One region of the Roseateles sp. DB2 genome, then DNA from elsewhere that is predicted to be linked to it. Evidence: predicted binding sites of a transcription regulator. Region 1 holds the regulator's gene; each other region holds the start of a gene.
The links. Region 1 encodes FNR, which switches genes on or off when oxygen is low (the NO sensors DNR and NnrR bind a similar motif). Its sites were predicted from a motif close to TTGATNNNNATCAA; they were not measured.
Positions count from the first base shown of each region.

Region 2: the regulator FNR is predicted to act here: its motif matches at 3,927-3,940, upstream of ACS5PK_RS03125 (universal stress protein).
Region 3: the regulator FNR is predicted to act here: its motif matches at 1,613-1,626, upstream of ACS5PK_RS13920 (phenylacetic acid degradation protein PaaY).

Region 1 covers NZ_JBPZGY010000001.1:248,189-253,244, forward strand. Annotated here, with positions in the region: gene ccoG (cytochrome c oxidase accessory protein CcoG) at 1-1,450, shown strand, start outside; gene ACS5PK_RS01015 (hypothetical protein) at 1,460-1,726, shown strand; gene ACS5PK_RS01020 (hypothetical protein) at 1,758-2,045, shown strand; gene fnr (fumarate/nitrate reduction transcriptional regulator Fnr) at 2,183-2,920, opposite strand; gene hemN (oxygen-independent coproporphyrinogen III oxidase) at 3,099-4,508, shown strand; gene ACS5PK_RS01035 (urease accessory protein UreH domain-containing protein) at 4,603-5,056, shown strand, end outside.
Region 2 covers NZ_JBPZGY010000002.1:156,976-162,031, forward strand. Annotated here, with positions in the region: gene ACS5PK_RS03105 (Hsp70 family protein) at 1-20, opposite strand, end outside; gene ACS5PK_RS03110 (D-amino acid dehydrogenase) at 113-1,429, opposite strand; gene ACS5PK_RS03115 (LysR family transcriptional regulator ArgP) at 1,622-2,578, shown strand; gene ACS5PK_RS03120 (hypothetical protein) at 3,055-3,282, shown strand; gene ACS5PK_RS03125 (universal stress protein) at 3,426-3,848, opposite strand; gene ACS5PK_RS03130 (metallophosphoesterase) at 3,966-4,739, opposite strand; gene ACS5PK_RS03135 (UPF0149 family protein) at 4,780-5,056, opposite strand, start outside.
Region 3 covers NZ_JBPZGY010000008.1:100,399-105,454, reverse strand. Annotated here, with positions in the region: gene paaK (phenylacetate--CoA ligase PaaK) at 1-181, opposite strand, end outside; gene paaI (hydroxyphenylacetyl-CoA thioesterase PaaI) at 186-650, opposite strand; gene ACS5PK_RS13925 (enoyl-CoA hydratase-related protein) at 695-1,531, opposite strand; gene ACS5PK_RS13920 (phenylacetic acid degradation protein PaaY) at 1,748-2,350, shown strand; gene ACS5PK_RS13915 (tetratricopeptide repeat protein) at 2,496-3,602, shown strand; gene ACS5PK_RS13910 (GNAT family N-acetyltransferase) at 3,635-4,819, shown strand; gene ACS5PK_RS13905 (response regulator) at 4,996-5,056, shown strand, end outside.

The sequences.
Region 1 (5,056 bases):
CGATACCCCCTCCGCAGCAGCGTCCAATGCCCTTGCGGGCGACGATGCCGCCCGTGAGATGGTGTCGCTCTACCAGGCTCAGAAGAAGATCTACCCCAAGGCCGTCAGCGGATGGTTCATCCGCTGGCGCTGGGCCTTGGTCTGGTTCACGCAGCTCCTGTTCTATGGGCTGCCCTGGCTGGAGTGGAACGCACGTCAGGCCGTCCTGTTCGATCTGGGCGCCCGTCGCTTCTACGTCTTCGGCCTGGTCCTGTATCCGCAGGACTTCATCTACCTCACGGCGCTGCTGCTGATCTCGGCATATGCGCTCTTTCTCTTCACCGCAGTCGCCGGTCGACTGTGGTGTGGCTATGCCTGCCCGCAGACGGTCTACACCGAGATCTTCATGTGGATCGAGCGCAAGTTCGAAGGTGACCGCGCAGCCCGCATGAAGCTGGATGCCGCGCCCTGGTCCCTGGCCAAGCTTGGCCGCAAGGGCGGCAAGCAACTGGCCTGGATTCTGCTGGCCGTCTGGACCGGCTTTACTTTCGTCGGCTACTTCACCCCCATCAAGGTCCTTGGGGCTGAGGTGGCAGCCCTGGGCCTGGGGCCCTGGGAACTGTTCTGGGTGCTGTTCTACGGCTTCGCGACCTACCTCTTTGCCGGCCACATGCGCGAGCAGGTCTGCAAGTACATGTGCCCATATGCGCGCTTCCAGAGCGCCATGTTCGACAAGGACACGCTGATCATCAGCTACGACGTCGAGCGCGGCGAGCCACGCGGCTCGCGTGGCCGCAAGATTGACATCAAGGCCGCTGGCCTGGGCTCCTGCATCGACTGCAATCTGTGCGTGCAGGTGTGCCCGACGGGCATCGACATCCGCAACGGCCTGCAGTACGAATGCATCGGCTGCGCGGCGTGCATCGACGTCTGCAATGGCGTGATGGACAAGATGGGCTATCCGCGCGGCCTCGTCCGCTATGACACACAGAACGGCCTCAGTGAGCACCTCAGCCGTACGCAGCTGATCCGCCGCATGTTCCGGCCGCGCGTGCTCATCTACTCCGGCATCCTGGTCCTGATCTGCGTAGCCCTGTTCTGGCACATGCTGACCCGCACGCCTTTCAAGGTCGACGTCGTGCGCGACCGCGCCTCGCTTGCGCGTCTGGTGGATGACGGCTACATCGAGAACGTCTACCGCTTGCAGGTCATGAATGCCACGGAGCAGACGCAGTCCTACACCATCACCGCGGACGGGCTGCAAGGCCTTGTGCTGACGCCGCCCCTGCGTCTGAGCGTCGGGCCTGCCGAGGCGCGCTGGGTGTCCGTGGCACTGCGTCTGCCGCCGCAGACGGCACAATCGGCGGGCGGTGGTGCCCACGAGATCCATTTCCGCATCGTCCGCGATGCCGTGGCTGGCGAAATGCCGAGCCAACTGGTCGAAAAATCCACCTTTGTGGTTCCCCGCTAGGAGCGAAACATGGCTGACATCCAATCTTCCTCACCCGCGCCGCGCGCCTGGTGGCACGAACGCATGATGTGGCTGGTGGTCGGCGGCCCTGCGGCGGTGGTCCTGGCCAGCTTCGTGACCCTGGGCATGGCAATCAAGCATCCGGACCCTGTGATCGAGACGCAGCAGCGTGTCTCTGCGGACAGCGCCGCGGACGGCCCGCAAGCCGCCGCCCTTGCTCCGGCCATCGCAGCCCGTAACCATGCCGCCACCGGCGGCCCAGCGAGCGGCAAGTAAGCCCTCGCAGTCCATCGTGGAGGAGACCGGGATGGGACTGATTGGTGAGAAACCGGGCCCCGCGCGCTGGGCCATGCACATACTCTGGCCGGCCTTCGTGATGGCAGGCGTGACCGAGGCGCTGGTCTTCGCCCTGGTCGACCCCATGGACCTGAGCTGGTTTGGCATGTCACCGGTGCAACTGAGCCGTGAGGCGGTCTACACCTTGAGCTTCCTGGCCTTCTGGCTGCTGATCAGCCTGGCCTCGGCGGTGACGATGCTGCTGGCCACGCTGCCGCCTGAATCTGGGCAGGGGCATCCGAGGCGCTGGCCGCAATGAGCGGTCGGCCGGACCGCTGCCCGAGGCGCAGGTCCACCGATCTGCCGCTGCTTGCCTCACTTGACAGGAGGCGGTAGCTCAGAAAGCACAAAGCCCGCCTTGCAGCGGGCTTTATGCTTGCAGGGAGGAGGGCGCCTTTAGCTGCAGTGCGCGGTGTTCACCAGCTTCTGCAGGCCGTCCTGGTTCAGGATGCGGATCTGGCGCTGCTTCACTTCCAGCAGGCCTTCGTCCTGGAACTTGGAGAAGGTGCGGCTGACTGTCTCCAGCTTGAGGCCCAGATAGCTGCCGATCTCTTCACGCGTCATGCGCAGTACCAGGGCCGAGGCGGAGAAGCCACGGGCCTGCAGGCGCTGGGTGAGGTTCAGCAGGAAGGCGGCCAGGCGTTCTTCGGCACGCATGGAGCCCAGCAGCAGCATCACGCCATGATCACGGACGATCTCGCGGCTCATGATCTTGTGGAACTGGTGCTGCAGGTCGGTGAACTCACGGGAGAGCTCCTCGAGCTGGCCATAGGGGATCACGCAGACCTGACTGTCTTCCAGGGCCACTGCATCGCAGGAATGGCGGTCATTGCTGATGCCGTCCAAACCCAGCAACTCGCCGGCCATCTGGAAGCCGGTGACTTGGTCTCGGCCATCTTCAGAGGAGACGCAGGTCTTGAAGAAGCCGGTACGGACGGCGTAGAGCGACTGGAAGGCATCGCCCGTGCGGAACAGGGTGTCCCCGCGGGATACATTGCGGCGCGTGGCCACCAGGCTGTCTAGCTGGTTCAGGTCCGACTCGGACAGCCCGACGGGCAGGCACAACTCGCGCAGATTGCAGCTGGAGCAGGCGACCTTGAAGGGCTCGATCTTGATCGGGGTCTGGGTATTCATAGGGCTCATTATGGGCTGGGACTGCCGGGGCGGCGAGGGATTGTCAATGGCCGCGACTGCTTCAGGGCAAAGCTAGGACATGACGCTCCTCAAGGCTGCAGCCATTGTTTACCCGGGCTCCTTGATCAATCTTGATACAGGTCAATCAGTGCTTGTGCAGGCTTGGCACAGTGGCGACATGGAAACCATCAACACTGCCGCCCTGCCGGGCATCACCGAGGATGTGCTGCGCCGCTTCGATGTGTCCGGTCCGCGCTACACGTCCTACCCGACGGCCGACCGATTCGTTGAAGCCTTCTCTGTCGAGCAGTACAAGCAGGCCCTGAACCAACGGGCTGACGGCGGGGTGGTGGGAGGCGGGGCGCCCCTGTCCCTCTACATCCACATTCCCTTCTGCGAGTCCGTCTGCTACTACTGTGCCTGCAACAAGGTCATCACCAAGCACCATGACCGGGCCGCAGAGTATCTGGAGGTTCTGGTCCAGGAAATGGACCTGACGGTGACGGAGCTGCGGCGAGCGCAGGCGATATCGCAATTGCATTTCGGTGGAGGCTCTCCGACCTTCCTCAGCGACGAGGAACTGACGGGGCTGATGGAGGCGATCAAGCAGCGCTTCAAGCTGGCGCCTGGCGCCGAGGTGTCGATCGAGGTCGACCCCCGCACCGTCACCGAGGCCCGCCTGAAGCACCTGCGCCAGCTGGGCTTCAATCGCCTGAGCTTTGGCGTCCAGGATTTCGACCCGGAAGTGCAGAAGGCCGTCCATCGGGTGCAGAGCTATGAGATGGTCGAGAGCCTGATGCAGCAGGCGCGCGCCCTGGGCTTCGAGTCCACCAATGTCGACCTGATCTATGGCCTGCCCCAGCAGACGCCGGAGAGCTTCCGACGCACCATCCAGCAGGTGGCGACGCTCAGGCCCGATCGCATCGCGCTGTACGGCTATGCCCACCTGCCCACGCGCTTCAAGCCGCAGCGACGCATCGATGCCAGCCAGTTGCCGGTTGCCGCCTCCAAGCTGACCATGCTGTCCACTGCCCTCAGCGGCTTCGTGGGGCATGGGTATTCCTACATCGGCATGGACCACTTCGCGCTGCCCAACGACTCGCTGGCAGTCGCCAAGCGTCAGGGGCGGCTGCATCGCAACTTCCAGGGCTACAGCACGCAGCCGGACTGTGACCTGATCGGCCTGGGCGTCTCAGCCATCGGCCGCGTGGGTGCCACGTACAGCCAGAACGCCAAGACGCTGCCCGAGTACTACGACGCCATCCGCCAGGGGCAACTGCCCATCCAGCGCGGCCTTGCGCTGACCCGCGATGACCTGGTGCGCCGGGCCATGATCATGGCGCTGATGTGCCAGGGCCGCGTGGAGTTCGAGTCCATCGAGCTGGCCCACCTGATCAAGGTGCGTGAGTACTTCCGCGCAGAGCTGGAGCAACTGTCTTCCATGCAGGAGACGGGGCTGGTCGTGCTTGAGCCCGAGGCCATCCAGGTTACGCCGCTGGGCTGGTACTTCGTGCGGGCGGTGGCCATGGTTTTTGACCGCTATCTTCAGGCTGACCGCACGCGCGCGCAGTTCTCGCGCATCATCTGAGGGGAGCGTTCCCCTCATTCGTGACCAGCCGCCCTGGCTCAGAAGGCGTTCGGGCACCGAGGCTCACCACCCACACTTCGCATCATCGCCGCCTATGGAAGCAGCTCTCGTCGGCTCGGCCCTGCTCATGGGTCTGGCTGGCACCCCGCACTGTGCCGTAATGTGCGGCGCCCCGTGCGCTGCGCTGAGCCAAGGCTCGCCGCGCAGTGCTGCCCACTTTGGCTTCCAGTTCGGGCGCCTGCTCAGCTATGGTGTGGCCGGTGCGGTCGCGGCGTCCAGCGTCTCGCTGATGGCGCACTGGGGGCAGACGGTGGCCTTGCTGCGACCCTTGTGGCTGCTGCTGCATCTCGCGGCCCTGGCGTTGGGCATCTATCTGCTCTGGAAGGCGCGGCAGCCGGCCTGGCTGTCTGCACTCGGGCGCGAAGGCAGTCGCGATGGCGCCATCCCACTCGCCGCGCTGGCCGCGGGCGGCCCTGCGCTGAGCACGCCGCAGCGCCCGCGCTGGCGCGCCCTGCTGGCGGGCCTGGGCTGGGTGGCATGGCCTTGCG
Region 2 (5,056 bases), on a different contig from region 1:
GCGCAGGGGGAAGCAGACATGACAGCAGCGCCCAGAAATGCAGAAGAGGGGCGCGGATTGTAGTCATGCCGCTGCGGCGGCGCTGTGCCGGCGGCCAGGCCGGCGCCATCGCTCAGGCGGTGGCCATACGCCGCACGGGGGCGGCCGGCAGGGCGTCGCCGTAGAAGCCGAAGCCGTCCAGGGCAGGGCGCTTGCCGCTCAGCAGCTCGGCAACCGCACGGCCCGAGCCGGCGCCATGGGTCCAGCCCAGCGTGCCATGGCCAGCGTTGAGCCACAGATTGGAGGCCTTCTTTGATCGGCCGATGTAGGGGATGTTGGTCGGGGTGCTGGGCCGCAGGCCGGTCCAGTAGTTGCGCTCGCCGAGGTCGGCCACGCCGGGGAAGAGCTCCTCGTAGCGCTTGACCAGGGCGTCACAGCGAACGCGCGAGGTGGGCGTGTCCAGGCTGGTGTCCATGCCGACCAGCTCGGCCGTACCCGCGATGCGCACGTAGTCGCCCAGCCGCGAGATGGCGATCTTGCGCGTGTCATCCAGCAGGCTGACCACGCTGGCCTGCTCGGGCTTCTTCAGGCGCAGGGTGGCCGAGTAGCCCTTGGCGGGATAGATGTTGAGGAATTCGCCCAGCGGCTTGAGCAGTTGCGGCGTGTAGGAGGCCATGGCGGCCACGAAGGCGTCGCCCTTGAGCACGGTCTTCTGGCCGCTGCGCACATTCGCGATCTGCACGCCGCTGATGGAGTGGCCTTCGCGCTGCAGGGCCAGGATGTCATGGCCATACAGGAAGGTGGCGCCACGAGCCTCGCAGGCCTGGGCCAGCTTCTGGGTGAAGACACGGGCGTCGCCCGATTCGTCGCTGGGCGTGAAGGTCCCGCCGAAGATGTTGTTGCCGAAGGCTCGCAGGGCGGGCTCGACCTTGAGCACCTCGTCCCGGCTCAACACGCGACGGTCCACGCCATGGGTCCGCATCACCTCGGCAGCGGCGGCGCCGGCATCGAAGTCGGCCTGGCTGGAGAAGAAGTGCAGGATGCCGCGTTCCAGGCGTTCGTACTCGATGCCCGTCTGCGCGACCAGGGACTTCAGCGACTCATGGCTGTAGCGACCCAGGCGCACCAGCTGTTCCACATTGCGCTCGAAGGCGGCATTGGTGCACTGGGTCAGGAAGCTCAGGCCCCAGCGCCACTGGGCGACTTCCAGGCGCGGGCGGAACAGCAGAGGCGAATCATCGCGCAGCAGCCACTTGGCGACCTTGAAAGGGGCGCCGGCATTGGCCCAGGGTTCGCAGAAGCTCACGGAGATCTGGGCGCCGTTGGCGAAGCTGGTCTCCATGGACGCGTCGTCCTGCCGGTCGACCACCACCACCTCATGGCCCTCCTCCAGCAGATACCAGGCGGTGGCGACGCCGATGATGCCTGCACCCAGAACGACGACTTTCATCTGTACTGCTCCTGCGTGGGAAGCCCTTTGGCGGGATTCCCGAATGATCGACGCTTGTGCGACCGAATTGAAGGGGGAAGAGGGCTGGAAACCGGCGCGGGCGTGAGGCCCGACACGGCTGGCGCATTGTCGGCAGCCTGACGGAGATCAAGAAGCGCCATTCATATTTCTCGCGCTACATTAATTGCACTTATGAAAGACCTGGATTCCGCCGGATTGGACTGCCTCGCCGCCCTGGCGGACGAGCGCAGCTTCGAGCGTGCCGCCCAGCGCCTGAGCGTGACCCAGAGCGCTGTATCCCAACGCCTGCGCAGCCTGGAGGCGCAAGTCGGCCAACTGCTGGTGGTGCGCTCCCGGCCTTTGCGGCTGACCGAGCCGGGCAAGGTGCTGCTGCGCTTCGCGCGCCAGCTCCAGGCCTTGCGCACCGACGTCGCCCGCGAGCTCGGAAGTCAGGTGACGCCGCATGAGCGCCTGCCCATTGCCGTCAATGCCGACAGTCTGGCGACCTGGGTGCTGCCGGCCCTGGATGGCCTGGTGCAGCAAGGCCTGCGCGAGGGCTTCGGCCTGGAGCTGATCGTTGACGACCAGGACTTCACCCATGACTGGCTGCGCCAGGGCGAGGTGCTGGGCTGCGTCAGCACCGTCAAGCAGGCCTTGCGGGGATGTGTGGTCCAGCCGCTGGGGGTGATGTCCTATGTGGCGGTGGCAAGCCCGGATTTCGTCGCCCGGCAGCTGCCTGGCGGGCTCAATGAGGCGAATTTCTCCCAGTTGCCCTTCCTCGTTTTCAACCGCAAGGACGACAACCAGGTCCAGTGGATCAGCCAGGCCTTCGGGGTGCGGCATCCGCGGCTCAAGGAGCGCTATGTGCCCTCCAGTGACGCCATCGTGCGCGCGGCCTGCATGGGCTGGGGCATTGCGGTGGTGCCGGAGTTGCAGGTGCGGGAGCTGGTGCGCAAACGACAGTTGCAGCAGCTCCGGCCTGAAGTGAGCGTCGACCTGACCCTTTACTGGCACCAATGGAAGCTGGTCAGCGAGGCCGCTCCGGCCCCTGGCCGGGTGGCCTTGCTGGACCAGGTGGGCCTTGCGCTCAGTGCGGGGGCCAAGGGCGCGCTCAAGGCATCGCCGGCCAGACGCCGCGCCGCAGCCTAGGCGCTCCGTGCAGCCAGGAGGGGTGGTACTGCGGCAAGGGCGGCGGCGTGCAGCACCTCGGGCCACGGCCTAAGCCCGCAGGCTGATGGCCCCCCGCCTATCCCTGGGTCAGGGGGGGCCTGGTGGCATGCGGTCCCAAGGGGCGAGGCTGTGCCAGCGTTGCGTCAGCAGCGTCAGTGCGCAGAGGACGCGTGCGCCGTGCCGCCCGCGGCTCAAAGCCTGATGGGTGCGGGCATTCATGGAAAAGCCCGGCACGCCCCACCGGGATTGCACGGATGGCCATGGCCGCAAAGACATGCGTTTGCATCACTTTGCAAGCGCGTGAGTTTTTGCCAACTGCCTGTCGTTTTCCACCCAATTTAGGGATATCTGCGGGCGCTGGGACGCGCACACTGGAACCCTGCGTGATCCAGCGCAATGTGCGATGGAATCGGGCCTTCCGGCCTTTTGCGCTCAGCTGCCAGACGAGGTCCACCATGCGATTTGCCCCTGCCGCCGCACTGCGATTCTTCCGCCGTCAGCCCAGCAATCGCCCGGCCCAGGACCCGGCGGACATGGGCACGGCCTTTGGTCTCGAGGTCACCCTCGAAGACGAGGCTGATTCATTTCGGCGCACCAGCGACTACCAGACGCTGGAGTCATCCCAGAGCACAGCGGTGAATGGCGGGGAGTCGCCACTGGCTTGGTTGCATCGCCGCGCCTAGCGTCCAGCCGGACCCGCGCCGGCCCTCGGCCAAGCCTTCCGTTGATGCAGGCCTTGATGAAGGCCTTGGTGTCGGTCGCGTGAGTCTCGCCAGTGTCAGGTGGGGCCGGCCTGGAGCCGGCATGCGCTGCAGTCCCAAGCCCCTCAGCGCACCAGCAGGACCGGCACCTCGGTCTGGCTCATGACTTTGGTGGCCACCGATCCCAGCACAAGGTTGCCCAGGGTGCCGTGGCCGTGGGAACCCATCAGCAGCAGGTCGTACTTGCCCTTGTTGGCGGCAGCGCTGATGACCTCCGCGGCCGGGCCGACCTTGCTGACGAACTCGGCGCGCACTTTCTGCTTGTCGAAGAAGGTGCGGACGGTCTTGAGTACTTTCTCGGCCTCATCGTCGTAGTAGGACTTGAGCACAGCCTTGTCCAGCACGGCGGCAGCGCGCGGCGGCACAGCTGGCACGGCATGCAGCACGGTGTACTGGTGGGCATTGCCCAGCCATTCATCGTGCGCGACCAGGTAGGCCAGCATGCGCTTGGTAAAGGAACTGCCGTCAACGGCGACCAGGATCTTCATGCCATATCTCCCCGCCTGCGTAGGCGTCATGTGGATGGGGGTACAGGCCGCAGTCTGGCACAGACCAGGGGTCGCGGATTGACACATCTCAAGCGCCGCGGCTTGCGGCATGGGCGGTCAGACCTCGACGCAGCGCAGCGGGTCGTAGTCCGCCGCCTCGCCCTTGCGGCCATGCCCACGTGCATTGCAGATCACGCGGGTCTGGCCCAGGGCGTGGCTCACGCGGTAGTCGTGGCGGCAATGCAGGTGTCCGTGGATCCAAAGTTGCACACCGGGCATCAGCGCCTCGTCGTCATTGCAGAAGCTGGCCGTGCCGGGCTGCTTTCCGTAGCGCGGATCAGCGCTCTTGAGGCTGGGGGCGAAGTGGGTGATGACCACGGTTGCATCCATTGCCTCTCCGCCGGTCACGGGCAGTGTCCGCTCCAGCCAGGCGCGGTTCTCCAGGCCCAGGCGGCGCACGGCATCGGCGTCGAAGGCCTGGCCGTCCAGGCGGGCCGCCATGACCCGCTGGAAATAGCCTGCGGCGCGCATGGCGCGTTCGCGCTGGGCGCTGCCGAAGACGTCGAAGTCGCTCCATCGCGTGGAGCCCAGGAAGCGGATGCGGCGACCTGCAGCGTCGTCCAGCACGAAGACCTCGTCGTCCAGCATGCGCAGGCCCAGGCGTTCGCATTCGCGGCGCAGGGCCGGGCCGGTGTCGCGGATCTCGCGCTGGTCGTACTCATGGTTGCCTGGCACGAAGAGCACGGGCACCGGCCAGCCCGCAAAGGCCGACAGGCCGCGCCAACTGCTGTCGACGTCGCCGGCCAGGACCAACAGCTCGGCGCCGGACGCCGGTTGGGGGTCGAAGGCCTCGGTCTCCATGTGAAGGTCCGAGAGGATCTGCAGTTTCATGACAGCAAAGGCGGCCGGCGGCGGAGCCGGCTTTCGGTGCTCAGTTGGCGCCGTGGCACTGCTTGTATTTGCGACCCGAGCCGCAGGGGCAGGGATCGTTGCGTCCCACCTTGGGCGTGTCGCGGCGCACGGCCTCGACCTTGTAGCGCAGGTCCGTGGTGAGGTCGTAGAGATCGGCCACATTGACCACCAGGTCCTCGATGGCGTCGTCGATGTCCTTGAGCGGGTGCTCCCGGTCCAGGGTGGCGACGATTTCCTTCTCCTCCGCCGACTCGGCCGGCAGGTGGCGGTACAGGCGCGCCATGGCGTTCATCACG
Region 3 (5,056 bases), on a different contig from region 1:
AGGTCTTCAGGTCCGAGGGGTGCACGCCCTTCTCGTCGAAGGCGGCCTTGTAGTGGGGCACGTTCTCGTAGGCGTGCTTGAGCGTCCATTGCAGGCGCTGCAGCTGCAGGGCCTGCAGCTCGTCGCGGCTGGCGGTCTCGATGGGCTCCAGATCGCCGGGGGCGGGATGCTTCACGGTCATGGGTTCACTCCTGCGCAGGGGCAGCGGCCAGGCCGGGGACCACGGGCTTGCCCTTGATGCGGTAGGACTTGCCGCGGAACACGGCCACCAGCTCGTCCCGCTGGTTGCGCACATTCACGTCATAGACGCCGGTCCGGCCGGCGAGCGAAACCTCGTGGGCGACGGCGGTCAGCACGTCGCCCTGCCGTGCGGGCGCCACGATGTCTATCGTGATGCCCGAGGCCACCGTCAACTCGTTGTACGCGTTGCAGGCGAAGGCAAAGGCCGAATCGGCCAGGGTGGTGATGAGGCCGCCATGGCAGATGGCGAAGCCGTTGAGCATGTCCTGGCGCACTGTCATGCGTATCGTCGCGCTGCCGGGGCCCACGGCCAGGATGTCCATGCCGAGACCCTTGGAGGCGTGGTCCTCGCGGAACATGGCGTCGCGCACGGCTTCGGCGATGGCTTGCGGGCTCAGGGGCGTGGACATGCAGGAGGCTCCTCGGACAACAGGAAGGGGCGGCACAGGGCGCGTCAGCGGTCCTTGAAGACCGGCGTGCGCTTTTCCAGGAAGGCGGCGGCGCCCTCCAGGTAGTCGTGCGCGAAGCCCAGCTGGCTCTGCATCACGGCTTCCAGCTTGAGCGCGTCCTCGTAGTTGAGGCTCAGGGCCTCGTCGAAGGCGTTGCGGGTCTCGACCAGCGAGCGCGTGGGCATGCCGGCCAGGCGCGAGGCCAGGGCCTGGGCTGTGGCGGCCAGCTCCTCGTTCGGGACGACGCGGGCGATCAGGCCCAGGCGCGCCGCCTCGGTGGCGGGCAGCTTGTCGCCCAGCAGGGCCAGCTCCATGGCCTTGGCGCGGCCCACCAGGCGGGTCAGCAGCCAGGTTCCGCCGCAGTCAGGGATGAGGCCGATCTTGGAGAAGGCCTGGATGAAGCTGGCGGACTCGGCCGCGACCACGAGATCACAGCCCAGGGCCAGGTTGGCCCCGGCGCCAGCCGCCACGCCGTTGACGGCGGCGATCACCGGCACGGGCATGGAGCGCACCCGCAAGGCCAGGGGGATGTAGTAGTTGTCCAGCAGGTGGCCGATGTCCTTGGGGCGGGCGTCGGCGCCGAACTCGGGCTTGATCAGCGGGTCGGAGAGGTCCTGCCCGGCGCTGAAGGCGCGGCCCATGCCTGTGATCACCACGGCGCGCACGCCGACATCCTCAGCCGCCTCGTCCAGCGCGGCGCGGGTCTGGGCCAGCAACTGGGCGGTGAAGGCGTTCAGCGCCGCCGGGCGGTTGAAGCTGAGGGTGCGCACGGCACCTTCCTGGCTGATCAGCAGGGCGTCGTCGGCTTGGGGCGCCGCAGAAGGGGCGGAAGGCTGTGACATGGGCGAGGCCTCGTGTGGCTATGCGTCAGGTCAAGGTTCTTGCACTCTTGACCGACCGGTCGGTAGATCGTAAGGTGCCGCTTGATCTGGCACAAGCGCTGCCGGCCTGGCGTAAACCCTAGGTTTGTCCGCGCTGGTCCTCATGGCTGCTGATCCGGCCGCTGCGCCGCAGGCAAAGCGGCCTGGCGCGGCGGCCGCCCGTCAACTGGAGTCCTCATGCCTTCCTACGCCATCGACGGGGTGATCCCCGTGGTCCATCCCAGCAGCCATGTGCATCCGACGGCGGTGCTGATTGGCGACGTCCACATCGGGCCGAATTGCTATGTCGGCCCCAATGCCAGCCTGCGCGGGGACTTCGGCCGCATCGTGCTGCATGAGGGGGCCAATGTGCAGGACTGCTGTGTGGTCCACGGCTTTCCCGGCTCGGAGACCGTGGTGGAGCGCAATGGCCACATCGGCCACGGTGCCGTGCTGCATGGCTGCGTGATCCGGCACGATGCGCTGGTCGGCATGAAGGCGGTGGTGATGGACGGCGCGGTGCTGGGCGCCTACAGCATCCTGGCCGCCTGCGCCTTCGTGAAGGCGGGGCAGGACCTGCCGGAGAAGTCATTGATCGCCGGCCTGCCCGCCAAGGTGCTGCGCCCGCTGAGTGACGATGAGATCCGCTGGAAGCTCGAAGGCACCCGCACTTACCAGCAGCTGAGCCAGCGCTGCCTGGCCAGTCTGGAAGAAGTCCAGCCGCTGGCGGCGGCGGAAGCCGACCGCCCGGCGCTACCGGCCAGCCTCCACCAGCCCCTGCACACGAGCCGGCAGGACTGAAAAGCGGGCCAAGCCAGAAGTTCTGCACATCGATCCCTGCTTTGGCCCAGTGCCGCCGACGGACAGGATGCGCGCCGGCCTTACGCTATGCGCACAGTCCGATGCCTGCCTGTACGGCGTCGGCGGGACGGTTTGCATGGAGCCTTTGCTGATACCCCAACCTCCAGCCTGCGAGCAGTGCCTGGACCTCGCCCGGCAGGCGCTGGCCGAGCAGCGCATGCGGGACACCCTGGTGTTGCTGGACCAGGCGCGCGGCACCTGCGATCTGGATGCCCTGCCAGCGGCGCTGCGTTGCGAGATCGGCCAGATGCAGGCCCGCGCCGGCTGGGCGCTCTATGACCTCCGCCAAGCCTATGTCGGTGCCAGTCTTGCCTTGAGCCACCTGCCTGCGCAGGCACGGATCGAACGTGTGGAGATGCTGGACATCGCCAGCCTCTGCCTCAGCGGCGCCGGCCTCATGGACGAGGCCCTGGAGATGGCCCGCGAGGCCGTCGAACTGGCCACGAGGCCGCCGCAGCTGCACCCGGTGCTGCCCCGCGCCCTGGGCGCCTTGGCCCATGTCTGCGCCCAGTTGGGCCAGTACGACGAGGCCGAGATGCTGCACATGCAGGCCCTGTCGAGGGCGCGTGAAAGCCAGGAGCCTCACGCCATGACCCGGGCCTATACCAATGCCCTGCTGGCCGGTGCCCTGGCCATCGACGAACTGCGCCGACGCGGCCATGACCTCCAGGCCGATGCCATGGGCCAGCGCCAGCTGCGCCTGGCCTTCCAGGCGCGCTCGCAAATGGATGCGCCGGAAATGAACCAGCGACAGCGCTCCTCCTTGCTGCTGAACATTGGCATCGGGATGATGCACGGCGGCCGGCTGTCCGAGGCGCAGGCCCTGTTCGAGGCCGGGCAGGCGCTGATCCACCAGGACGAGCTGCCCCACGCCTGGGCCTCGCTGCAGCATGCGCAGGGCGAATGCGCCCTGCTGGCGGGCGATCTCGACCGTGCGCGTATCCTGCTGGAACCGCTGCTACTGCCTGAGGCCTTGCAGGCCTATCCCTTCATGCGGGCCCCGCTGCTGCGCAATGCGCTGCGCCTGTATGAGGCGTCCGGAGAGGCGGCTCGGGCGGCTCAGTTCATGCAGCGTCTGCAGGAGCTGGAAGAGGACCAGGCGCGGCAGCGCCGGCAGGTTGGCGAGACCCTGCGTGCCCTGCGCCGTCAGACGCCGCAGTGGCTGTCGGGCCAGCACGATCTCTTGCGCTAGGCTGCGGCTTTCGCTCATCGCAAGGAGGGCCCATGGGCCTCCAGAACTTTCTTGCCGACCAGGACCTGAACGTGCAGGCGCTGGGCGAGGCCGACGCGCCCCGCCTGCAGTCCCTGTTCGAGGCCTGCGCCGACTACTTCCATCGCTGCGGCCTGGTGCTGGCCGCTGACGAGGCCCGGCAGGAGCTGCGCAGTGCGCCGCCGCCGGACTTCGCCTGGGCGGCGCAATGGCATCTGGGCATCACGCAGCCAGGAGGAGAAGGGCTGCTCGCCTGCCTCCATGTCTGCAGCGAGGCTCCGGCGGCTGGAGCCTGGCACCTGGGCTTGCTGATGGTCCATCCGGCGCGGCGCGGCACGGGGCTGGCTCAGCGCCTGCTCGCGGCGCTGGAGTCCTGGGCGCGGCAGTCCGGTGCGCGCTGGATGCGACTGGGCGTGGTGGCCGGCAATGAGCCGGCCGAGCGCTTCTGGCGCTCGCAGGGCTATCGCGAGCTGCGCAGCCGGGTGAGCCAGGCGGCTGGCCAGCCGCCTGGCCCCGTGCGGGTCATGCTCAAGCATCTGGGGGACGGCCCGGCGCTGGCGGACTGGGCCGACTACCTCGCTGCCGTCCCGCGCGACCGCCAGCCGCAGGACAGCCTGCGTCTGGTGGCCGATGCCCTGCCTTTGCGCTCCCGGGAGGGCCGGGTGCAACTGCGGCGCATGCGCGAGAGTGATCTCGACCGCTTCCACGCCTACCGCAGCGACGCCGAGACCGCCCGCTTCCAAGGTTGGACGCAGGCTCAGGATCCCGCTCAGTCGGCGGTCTTCCTGCGCGAGATGAGCGAGGCCGCCATCGGCGTGCCGGACGAGTGGGTGCAGCTGGCCATCGCCGATGGTGAGGACGACCAGCTGATCGGCGACATCGGCCTGTGCCTGCGCGCTCGCCCACCGGAGCTGACGCCGGGGGCCGACACCCACCCGCTGGGCGCCTGGATGGGCATCACCCTGCATCCCGGCTGGCGCGGACGCGGCCTGGGCCGCGAGGCCTTTGTCGCACTCCAGGACTTCCTGCTCGACGCCGGCGGCCTGCTGGAGGTGGAATGCTGGGTCGACGCCCGCAACCAGCCCTCCATCCAGCTACTGGAAGCCAGCGGCATGCGACGCTTCTGCACCGAGGTCCGGGACTTCCGGGGCGCGCCCTGCGAGGAGCATGGCTACCAGCGGTGGCGCGGCCTCTGGTAGCCCAGGGCGATGGGGCGGACGAGCCGAAACGCCTGCTTACAAAATGCCTGCTTGCACCCGCCTATTCGAGCGGGCGCTCCTGTGCAATCCCCAGTTCGAGCCGCCTGCCGCAGTGGTAGATTCCAGCGGCATCCGCCCAGCCCTGCCGGCCGCGCCGCCGGCGTGGAGAATCCCCCATGCCTTTTCAGTTGCCCGACCTCCTGGGTCCCTACCTGCTGCCTCTGCTGATCGCGGTGC